3 regions of the Ruegeria sp. BC5 genome follow, and region 2 is predicted to be linked to each of the others. Evidence: riboswitches for the same ligand, from Rfam matches in the RefSeq annotation. Region 2 holds a riboswitch; each other region holds the start of a gene.

What was found. A riboswitch is a leader RNA that binds a small molecule or an ion and turns the genes downstream of it on or off. The one in region 2 is predicted to bind cobalamin.
Region 1: linked by a shared signal. The riboswitch ahead of ACR0LY_RS00275 (CbtB domain-containing protein) and the one ahead of ACR0LY_RS16410 (hypothetical protein) in region 2 are both predicted to bind cobalamin.
Region 3: linked by a shared signal. The riboswitch ahead of ACR0LY_RS00345 (DUF1636 family protein) and the one ahead of ACR0LY_RS16410 (hypothetical protein) in region 2 are both predicted to bind cobalamin.

Annotation. Positions count from the first base shown of each region.
Region 1 is NZ_JBQFUN010000001.1:54,778-58,044, forward strand. It holds gene ACR0LY_RS00255 (DUF302 domain-containing protein) at 1-149, opposite strand, end outside; gene ACR0LY_RS00260 (DUF1636 family protein) at 291-635, shown strand; gene ACR0LY_RS00265 (hypothetical protein) at 632-1,126, opposite strand; gene ACR0LY_RS00270 (CbtA family protein) at 1,193-1,891, opposite strand; gene ACR0LY_RS00275 (CbtB domain-containing protein) at 1,896-2,066, opposite strand; cobalamin riboswitch at 2,103-2,309, opposite strand; gene cobF (precorrin-6A synthase (deacetylating)) at 2,353-3,096, opposite strand; gene cobA (uroporphyrinogen-III C-methyltransferase) at 3,089-3,267, opposite strand, start outside.
Region 2 is NZ_JBQFUN010000008.1:50,180-53,446, reverse strand. It holds gene ACR0LY_RS16420 (DNA polymerase III subunit gamma/tau) at 1-323, opposite strand, end outside; gene ACR0LY_RS16415 (protein-tyrosine phosphatase family protein) at 457-951, shown strand; gene ACR0LY_RS16410 (hypothetical protein) at 953-1,360, opposite strand; cobalamin riboswitch at 1,444-1,664, opposite strand; gene ACR0LY_RS16405 (alpha/beta hydrolase family protein) at 1,800-2,657, shown strand; RNA gene ffs (signal recognition particle sRNA small type) at 2,690-2,788, opposite strand; gene ACR0LY_RS16395 (bifunctional 2',3'-cyclic-nucleotide 2'-phosphodiesterase/3'-nucleotidase) at 2,828-3,267, opposite strand, start outside.
Region 3 is NZ_JBQFUN010000001.1:69,078-72,344, reverse strand. It holds gene ACR0LY_RS00355 (NAD(P)-dependent oxidoreductase) at 1-40, opposite strand, end outside; gene ACR0LY_RS00350 (LysR substrate-binding domain-containing protein) at 143-1,027, shown strand; cobalamin riboswitch at 1,100-1,308, shown strand; gene ACR0LY_RS00345 (DUF1636 family protein) at 1,392-1,781, shown strand; gene cobW (cobalamin biosynthesis protein CobW) at 1,778-2,833, shown strand; gene cobN (cobaltochelatase subunit CobN) at 2,837-3,267, shown strand, end outside.

The DNA of each region.
Region 1 (3,267 bases), on a different contig from region 2:
ATCAACCCGTTTTCCTTCACCGCAGCCTTCGTATCCGCGACCAGTTCTTCATAGCTTTTGACGGTTGGATACACTGCCCAACCCGACAATGGTTCCTCGGCCCGGACAGGCAGGGCGAGAAGACAGAGCAAACCCAAAAGCGTGCGCATGACGGTGCCTCGTTCAATGTGACTGTCTGAGTGATGCCAGAAATCCGAGTTCCGCGCACGCACATTTCCGTGCGTATTCAGGATTGCGCCGACGTCTAGAAAGCCGCAGAAACATGCAAACCATCAAACACGAGGCCACACGTGGACCCGATACGCCTATTGATTTGCAGCAGTTGTGCGGGAACGCGTGACCGAGTGGCCGAGAGGCAGGCCGTGGATGACGCGCTGGTGCGTGCAGGGCTGAATGGCCGGGTCGTCATCTCGGATCACGCCTGTTTCAGTGGCTGCGCTGAGCCGACCGCATTGGCATTGCAGGCCGCAGGACGGGCGTCTTACGTGTTTTCGGGGGTCGATATCGTTACCGATGCCGAAGACATCGTCGCGACCTGCAAAGCCTATTTGGACAGTCCCGCAGGTTGGATCGAAGACGCCCGACCCTGCGGGCGACTTCGGATGTGTTTGCGCGCGCGGATACCGGCGCTTTAATCGACCTGAACGGTCACGGCAGCGCTGACCGGTACGTTGTCGACCGTCAGTGCGCTGTGGCTGTTTGCGTTCAGCGAAACCGAAACCTCGACCTCTCCCTTCGGAAGGTCGGGGATGTGTATCCAGTTGCCGTAGAGCCGGGCCAGTTTCTCGCCATTGATGTAAACATGCGCGTGGCCTTCGCCGTCTACGTCGGCTGTTGACGCGTTTTCTGGGGCAAACCGGAAATTCTGCGGCATGACGTGCAGGTTCCACCCGGCCATCGGGTCCTGGGTCAGCGCGATTGCAACGCTGGGGGCGTCCGCCCCTGCGGGCAGGTTTACCGTGGTCGAATGGTCATGGGCCATCGCTTCGGCATGCGCGCCGCCGTGATGGGACGGATCGCCATGATCGTGGCCGTCAAACGTGGCGCCATTGGCTGCCGCCAGCACAAAACCAGCACCACCACCGAACACAAGGCCGATTGCAAAAAGGGCAAGTGAGCGTGCCATTTTTCTTTCCTTTTGGGCAAAAAGAAACGCGCCGGGCAGAACCCGGCGCGTCATTACATAAGAGGATCAGGCCGCTGCTTCGACGCGTTTGCCTTCGCTTTGCCAGAAATACCCGGCAAAGGCGCCAACCAGAACCCAGGCCACCAGACCAATGCCAAAGGCGCGAGCGGCGAACAGAGCGCCGATCTCGGTCGGGACGGGGCCGGTGAACACATCCGGTTCGGGCGCACCGATCAGATGGGGTGCCAGCAACAGGGCTGCTGCGATCACATAGCTGATCAGGTTGCCGCCAAACGCAATCAACCACAGCGCAACAAGCGCAGCACCAACAGTGGCAAACCACCAGACCTGTCGGGCATAGACGTCAGCTGCCGCTACACCAGGCACCTCTGGTGCCAGGGTAAAGCCAGGCGCCAGATGAAAGGCGATGAACCCAGCCAGACCCCAAAGCACGCCGGTGCGGCCATCAATCGTGTGGCCCTGGCCTTCGGCCACGGACATCAGAGCAACCATCAGCAGCGCGTAACCGGTATAGGTCAGCATGGTGAAAATGACGCTCAGCGCGTCACGGGTCAGTTCCGAGAACATGCCCGGCAATTCGGGATGCGCCGAAACGGATTCGGCTCCGAAGTGCACCAACTCACCGGATTCGTACAGCTCTGCGTGCAACAAAACAGGTTGCACAAAGACCAACTGCAGCAAGGCGGCTATCAGCCCCGCTGCAGCACCAGCGAACAACGCGCTGGTCAGTATACGACTGAACATGGTCTTAGTGGCAGGGGAAGCCGGTCGCGTGGCGCACGTCGTGTGCTGCGTCATGCAGCGCCGCGGCCTGTACGTGACCGGTCAGGGTGATGATACCCAGACCCAGTACCACCGCGAACATGACCGGAAGGATACCAGCGCGCGAGGCGGATGCTGTTTGCGTTTGTGTTGCCATCTTTTATTCTCCTTTGCCGCCGCACCCGACGACCGGTGTTTCAATTGTCGCCTGGCAGGTCTCCTGGCTTGCGGGTCGATGCCTCTGTTCGCCTTCCCCCTGAGAACAGGAGTGGCTGGTTGAACAGGGGCTCTCCGCTTACAGTCGCGGGGGCGGCTGTGGATTTGGCTGCCATGGCAGTCGCACCACATTCCCTCTTAGCATCCGGATGTCTCCGGCAGGACCAGACGCGTTCATTTAGCCTCTATGATGCCGCTGGTGCAATCGTCATTTGCGACCTTTTAGGTCAGATCACGCGCTTTTTCAGCAAATAGATATCCATGATCCAGCCATGATCGGCACGTGCCTTGGCACGGGTGTCCAGAATCTCCTGCGCCACATCGGTCAAAGCGCCTTTGATCAGGATTTCCTCTTTCATGCCGACATAGGCACCCCACCAGATGTCATAATCGGCCATGTCCAGGGATTGAAACGAACACTCGCCATCCAGCATTACCGCTACTTTCGAGGCATTTGCCGGCCAGCCTTCATCCCTGATCCGCCGTCCGGTGGTCACAACATAAGGCGCGCCCAGATCATTGATCGGGATGGCGTGGGCGGCCGTCAATGCCTGCAGCGCGGTGATGCCAGGGATCACCCGTGTCGTGGGCTCAGGGTCCAGCCGCGACGCGATTCGCAACGAGCTGTCATAAAGCGACGGGTCGCCCCAGATCAGCAGTGCCACTTGTCGCGCATTCGGGTGGGCCGCAATCGCCTCGTGCCAGCGCAGGGCAATGGCATCATGCCATTCGTCGACCCCGCGTAGATAACCATCATCGGCCCGACGCTTGGGAATGTCGAAATAGGCGATCTGCGGCGGAGTGTCAGTCACAGCTGCAATGATCTCTTCGCGCAACCCGGCCAGATCAGCCTTGTTCTCGCCCTTGTGCGGGATCAGGATCAGGTCTGCATCGCGGATGGCATTTGCCCCTTGCAAGGTCACGTGATCCGGGTTGCCAGTGCCAATTCCGATTAGAGACAACTCAAACATCGTCGAACTCTGCCAGCGGGCCATACAGGATCAGCGCCGGGGCTGTGCCGATCTCGGCCTCCAGCTTTTGCGACAGCGCGCCAATTGTTGCACGGTGCAGGCTCTGGTCGGGAGTCGATACGGATTCGGCCATTAGGGCAGGTGTCTCCAGCGGCAGACCATGCTCATGCA
Region 2 (3,267 bases):
CTGGCGGCATCCATCTCCATCACGTCAACGTGGCGGCCTTCCATAATGGCCACGCAATGTTCGCATTGGCCACAGGGCTCGGTCGTTGGTTTGCCGTCACCATCGGGGCCGATGCAGTTCATGCCCTTGGCGATGATCCGTGCCGTGGTGGTTTTGCCGGTGCCGCGAATGCCGGTCATGATGAAAGCCTGCGCGATCCGGTCGGCCTCGAACGCATTTTTCAGCGTACGTACCATTGCATCCTGACCGACGAGATCGGCAAAAGTTTCCGGGCGGTATTTTCGGGCAAGAACCTGATAGGCGGGGCTGGGCGTGTCGTTCATATCTGCTCTGTCGGATTCGGGTTCCGATGCAGCGTAGAGACCCCTGCCGCCCGCGTCCACAGCAGGCTTGGGTGAATTTCGGTTTGCAGCACAATTTGCACGCCTTAGAAGCGAGTATCAGGGAGGGCCCGTAGTGAGCCAGTTCGCACTTCATTCAGTTCAGATTGGAAACGGCACCGTTGCCTTGTCGCCCCTTCCGGGGCGCGGTGGCGGGTATACGCGGGACTTGGGAACGATCCGCGACTGGCAGCCGGATCTTGTGATCTCGATGACCACCGAGGTCGAAATACTGCAAGAGGGCGCAAGTGGGCTTGGCGAAGACCTGCACGCACTCAATATCAAATGGGTGCATCTGCCGGTTGCGGATTTCGGTACGCCGCCTCCTGAGGTTGACGCGGCGTGGGGCAGTGTCAGCCCTGCGGCGACTGATATCCTGTCCCGCGGGGGGCGGGTGCTGGTGCATTGCCGGGGCGGCTGTGGCCGGTCCGGGATGATCGTGCTGCGCCTTATGGTCGAGCATGGCGAAGACCCCGAGACAGCGTTGACCCGTTTGCGTGCGGTGCGGTCCTGCGCCGTCGAGACCGACGGCCAGATGAAATGGGCAGCCCTTGGGCGGACGCGCGACTAGATCAGAGCGCCACCTGTCGTTCTGCCTGTGCCACCGGGTTGGGCGGGATCGCTGTGACCTCAAGCATGGCGCAGGGTGGGGTGGTTAGCATGCCTGCGGGGCGCATGGTCACATCCGGGCCGAACATCATATCTGCGAAAACATCCAGCGACTCGAGGGGCGCATCCTCGCTTGTTCCACAAAAGACCCGGATCAGGTCTTTTTGAGCGCGAAACCGTGCGCTGCATCCTTGCGTGCAATAGGCCAGCTCAGAGCTGCCGTCGAACTCAAAATCAGGCGTCGTCGCCGGAACGGCAGCATCCATCGCCTGCACGATCGCGCGCGCCATCTGTGCCAGCGCCGGACAGGTTTTTCCTGTGCGTTGGCAAACGGTTGCGGTAAATTGGTGTGTCTTTGTCTTCCAGATCATATTGCGCCCTCCGCGCGTGGAACGGGGGTGTGGATCAGGTGTGACAGCGTGCTGACGACCTGCCCGGACACCCCGCCCGAGTTTCGGTTTCTTGTTCGATGGCAGGTCTCCTGACTTGCGGGTCGTTGCGTTGCCGACCTTCCCAGCCTTGCGGCCAGTGGTGTTTCGGCATTGCTCACCGCTTACAGTTGCGGGGGCAGTCGCGGCCTTGGTTCGTTCCGGTATTCCGGGCAGAACCGCACCGTGTTCCCTTTTCATCCCGCCCCGGAGACCGGGGACGAGAACCATCATCCAATCGCTAGCGGGTAGGGGTGACCTGAGTCAAGCCGCCTTTTGGTGGGGCAAAGTGGACGCGTGGTCATGCGGAAACAGGATTGACTTAGGGTGGCAAAAGATGCCGTTTGGGGTGGTGAACTAATCGGTTCAGATTGAGGGCGCCATGCTGGATACCGCACAAGCTGTTTTAACCGAGGATTTTCAGTTTCCTTCTGGTTCGACCCAACTGTCGGCTCGGCTGTACCTGCCGGTAGCCGAACCTGGGATCGCAGTGGTGATCCACAGCGCCACCGGAGTGCCGCGCGACTATTATCAGCACTTCGCACGCTGGTTGGCTGCGGAACATGGCATTGCCTGTCTGACCTATGATTACAGCGATTTCGGTCATTCGCAGAGCAGGCCATTGAAGTCAGCTCAGGCCACGATGGCGGATTGGGCGCTGATCGACATGCCTGCGGCTCGGGCCGAGATGCGCAGGCGATACCCCGACGCGCAGCACTGGAGCATCGGCCATTCCGTCGGCGGTATGCTGGGGCCGATTCAGCCCGATATTGATCAGATCGACCGCATGATCTGCGTCTGCGCCGGGCCGGTGACTGTGTCGGACCATCCCTGGCCTTATCGGGCGTTGGCTTTGCTGTTTTGGTACGGACACGCGCCCCTGGCCGTAAAAGCGCTGGGTTACCTGCCGGGCAAGGCACTGGGATTCGGATCGAACCTGCCTGCCAGCGTCTATTGGCAGTGGCGCCGCTGGTGCACTGGGCCGCGCAACTACCTGCCCGAAATCGGCGTGTCCTTGCCCGAGGCCCGCTGGGCACAGTCAGACACACCAGTGGATCTGTTCAGCTTTGAGGATGACGATCTGGTGCCAAAGAACGCGGTCTGGCGGCTGGCTGATCTGTACGGGCCCAACGCACGCCGCCATTTGTTGTCTCCGGCCGAGTTCGGACTGTCCGAGGTTGGCCATATCGGTGCCTTTGCCCGGCGCAATTCGGCTGTCTGGCCACGGTTGATTGCCTAGGCCTGTTCGCAACAATTCCATGTCGGGAGCTTAAGTGAGAGGTTGGACATCGACCCAAGCGGGGCTCGTTGTGGCTGCTTCCTTCCGGACCTGACCAGGTTGGCGAGGCGCTCGCCCGCGCCAACCTCTCGGGGTCTGATATAGGCAACGGGCGCAGGAAACACAACCCGTCAGAGCGTCAAACGGATCAGCAAAAAGCCCTCATCGTCTTCTCCGACGACGTGAGGGTCATATTCTTCAAGCTCGGCAATGTGGGTTTGTGCCTTCGGACCAGTTCTTAACAGCGCAGTCGCGCCCTGCATCGGGGCAAAGCCAAAAGGATAGGGCGCATATTGCAAGGGATCTTGCGGCAGTGCGCCGGACAGATAGTCCTGCAAGACGCGCTGAACAGGAAGGTTCGGCAGCGCGATGGGCTCGGCCTGATCAACAAAGGGAAAGTGACCCCCGCCATTGGCACGGTAATTGTTCAGTGCGACGACGAACCGTTGATCGGCGGCCATCGGTTGGCCGTCAAAGCGAATGTTGCGAATGCGCCGGTTGACGGGGTCGATCAAGTGACCGCCAGCGTCGAACCGAGCCGGTTGAGAGAGATCAAATTGATAAGTAAGCC
Region 3 (3,267 bases), on a different contig from region 2:
TGCCGCCCACATTTCCTAAACCGATAAATCCGACTTTCATGTTTCCCTCCTGACGGTCGTATTCGGGCCGAGTATCTGTGTTGTCTGTTAGAAACGAAAATGATTAATAATGCCAATTATGGTCAAAATAATTTGGTGATATATGGATCGCCTTCCAAACCCCACATGGTTGCGCAGCTTTGAAACCGCCGCGCGGCATCTGAATTTTACCACCACAGCAAAAGAGCTGGGCCTGACGCAGACGGCGGTCTCATTGCATATCCGGTCGCTTGAAGCCGAGCTTGGGCAAAAGCTGTTCACCCGGAATGCCCGCCGGTTGGAACTGACTGAGCTGGGGCAGTCTTATTCGTTGACTGTGCGGCGTGCGCTTGGCGACATCGCCCTGTCCACCAACAGCCTGTTCGGCCCTGCCTCGCGCCAGACCCTGACGATCCGTGCGGCGATATCGACAGCCACCTATTGGGTCGCGGCGGAACTGCCCGACTTTACCGCTCGCCACCCCGAGATCCCAGTACGCCTTGTCTCGCACATCTGGAATGACAGCGTGGCCCCCGGCGATTTGGATGTGGAAATCCGGCTGGGTTATGGCGATTGGCCCGGCGTTCAGTCCGAAAAGCTGACAGATGAAAAGCTGGTACCGGTATGCCGGGCCGGGGACTCGCCCGCGACCCTGAACGTACTGCGGCAAGGCCCTCTGATTCATATCCTTGGATACGAAGACAACTGGGCGCGGTACTTTCAGGCCAACGGGCTCGCGCTTCCGGACCAGCCGCCCCGACATTCGGTGGACACCTCGGTCGCAGCACTGCAGCTTGTGATGGCAGGGGCGGGCTATGCAACGGTTCTGGAACGGTTCGCCCGGAATGCGATCCGGCAGGCTGTGCCGATTGCAATTGCGGGACCTGCGATTCCTTTTGCCCAGTCGCATTACCTGATCAGTACACGAGGCGCTACGCAATCGACCGCTGCGGCAGGGTTGTTTTGCGCTTGGCTGCGCGAGAGGCTGGCCGCGCATGCCGCGGATTGACACAGGCTGGTCGCTTTTTTGGTTTGAACGATTTCACCATGCGCCTCGTGCTTGACAAGCCCCCTGCCCGTGCCGCATGTCGCATGCGTTGGTGTCCATCTTCGGATGGATGAAAAGGGAATGCGTCAGCGGGCAACCGTCAAACGCAGCCGCCCCCGCGACCGTGACCGGAGAGGGTGCCCAATGCCACTGGCCCGCAAGGCCGGGAAGGCGGGACATCTGCCGGGGCAAGCGCCCCGACATCCGCAAGCCGGGAGACCTGCCAGCGCCCGAAGTTGAAACCGGACGGGGTGATCCGGTGTCGGGTCCATGTGCAGACGTGGCCCGCATGAAACCCCGTCCCCTGCAAAGAGGATTTGGGGGGATGAGAGACGTGACCGAGACTGCACCAGTCGAGCTGCTGGTCTGCACGACCTGTCGGCGTGGCCTGCCGATTGAAGACGATGCGCAACGTCCAGGTGCCCTGCTGCACAAGGCACTGGAAGACGCCGATTTGCCCGAAGGTATCGTGCTGAAGCCGGTCGAGTGCCTGTCAAATTGCGATCAGGGTTGTTCCATAGTGCTGCGCGGCGGACCGACCCGCTGGACCTTTGTGTACGAAAACCTGAACGAAACCGACCATGTCGACACCATCGTCGAAGGCGTCACCAAGTATCTCGCCGCCGAAGACGGTCTGGTCAAATGGCGCGAACGTCCCGAACATTTCCGCAAAAACTGTGCGGCCCGCATTCCCCCGATTGGAGCCCTGAAATGAGCAACCTCGAAAAACTCCCCGTCACTGTGATCACCGGCTTTCTGGGTTCGGGCAAAACCACGCTGGTCAAACATCTAATGCAGAACCCTCAGGGCAAGCGTCTGGCCGTTGTCGTCAATGAATTTGGCGATGTGGGTGTGGATGGCGACATTCTGAAATCCTGCGCCATTCCCGATTGCCCGGCGGAAAATATCATGGAACTGGCCAATGGCTGCATCTGCTGCACCGTGGCCGATGATTTCATTCCGACCATCGAGGCGCTGATGGCACTGGAGCCGCGCCCTGATCACATCCTGATCGAAACGTCCGGTCTGGCTCTGCCAAAGCCGCTGTTGAAAGCGTTTGACTGGCCCGATATCCGCTCGAAAATCACCGTGGATGGCGTGATCGCTCTGGCCGATGCCGAGGCCGTCGCCGCCGGGCGTTTTGCCCCGAATGTCGAAGCCGTCGACGCCCAGCGCCTGGCTGACGACTCGATCGACCATGAAACGCCCTTGTCCGAGGTGTTCGAGGATCAGATCTCCTGCGCCGACATCATCCTGCTGACCAAGCCTGACCTGGCTGGCCCGGAAGGCGTGGCAAAGGCCAAAGAAGTGATCGCAGCCGAGGCTCCGCGCGCCCTGCCCGTCGTCGAAGTTGCCGAAGGCGCTGTGGACGTGCGCGTCGTACTGGGGCTTGAGGCTGCCGCCGAGGATGACATGGATGCACGCCCGTCGCACCACGATGGCCACCACGATCATGAACATGACGATTTCGAAAGCATTATCGTCGAGTTGCCGGAACAGACCGATCCGGCAGCACTGGTTGCCAATATCGAACGCTTGGCAAATGAGCTGAACATCCTGCGGGTCAAAGGTTACGCCGCTGTCCAGGGCAAACCGATGCGCTTGTTAGTTCAGGCGGTTGGCGCACGAGTGCGACATCAGTACGACCGCCCATGGGAACCCGGCGAAGAGCGCCGCTCGCGTCTGGTGGTGATTGCCGAACATGACGACATCAAAGAGGCCGCGATCCGCGAGATCCTCGTGGGTGTGACCGAGGCCGCCGAGTAAGCCATGCACGTCGTCTTCCGCGAAAGCCACGGGCTCGAGGAAACCGAGACCCCGACCGATCTGGGCCAAAGCCCGGCGGATCTGGTGGTGCTGTCCTTTTCGGACAGCGACCTCGGAGCTTTCGCGGCAGGCTGGCATCGCGGTGGCGGGGCTGAGGGGCGGATGCCCACGATGCGGTTGGCCAATCTGACGGCGCTGAAACACCCTCTGTCCGTCGATACCTACGTCGAACAAACTCTGGAAGGTGCGAAAGGCATTCTGATCCGCCTGATCGGCGGCGTGCCTTATTGGTCCTATGGCCTGCAGCAGGTTCTGGCGCTGGCGCAGGACAAGGGCATCGCGCTGGCTGTCCTGCCAGCGGATGGGCGCGAAGATACGCGGTTGGACGACTTTTCCACCCTACCCGTTTCAACCCTGCGGCGGCTGGCGCATCT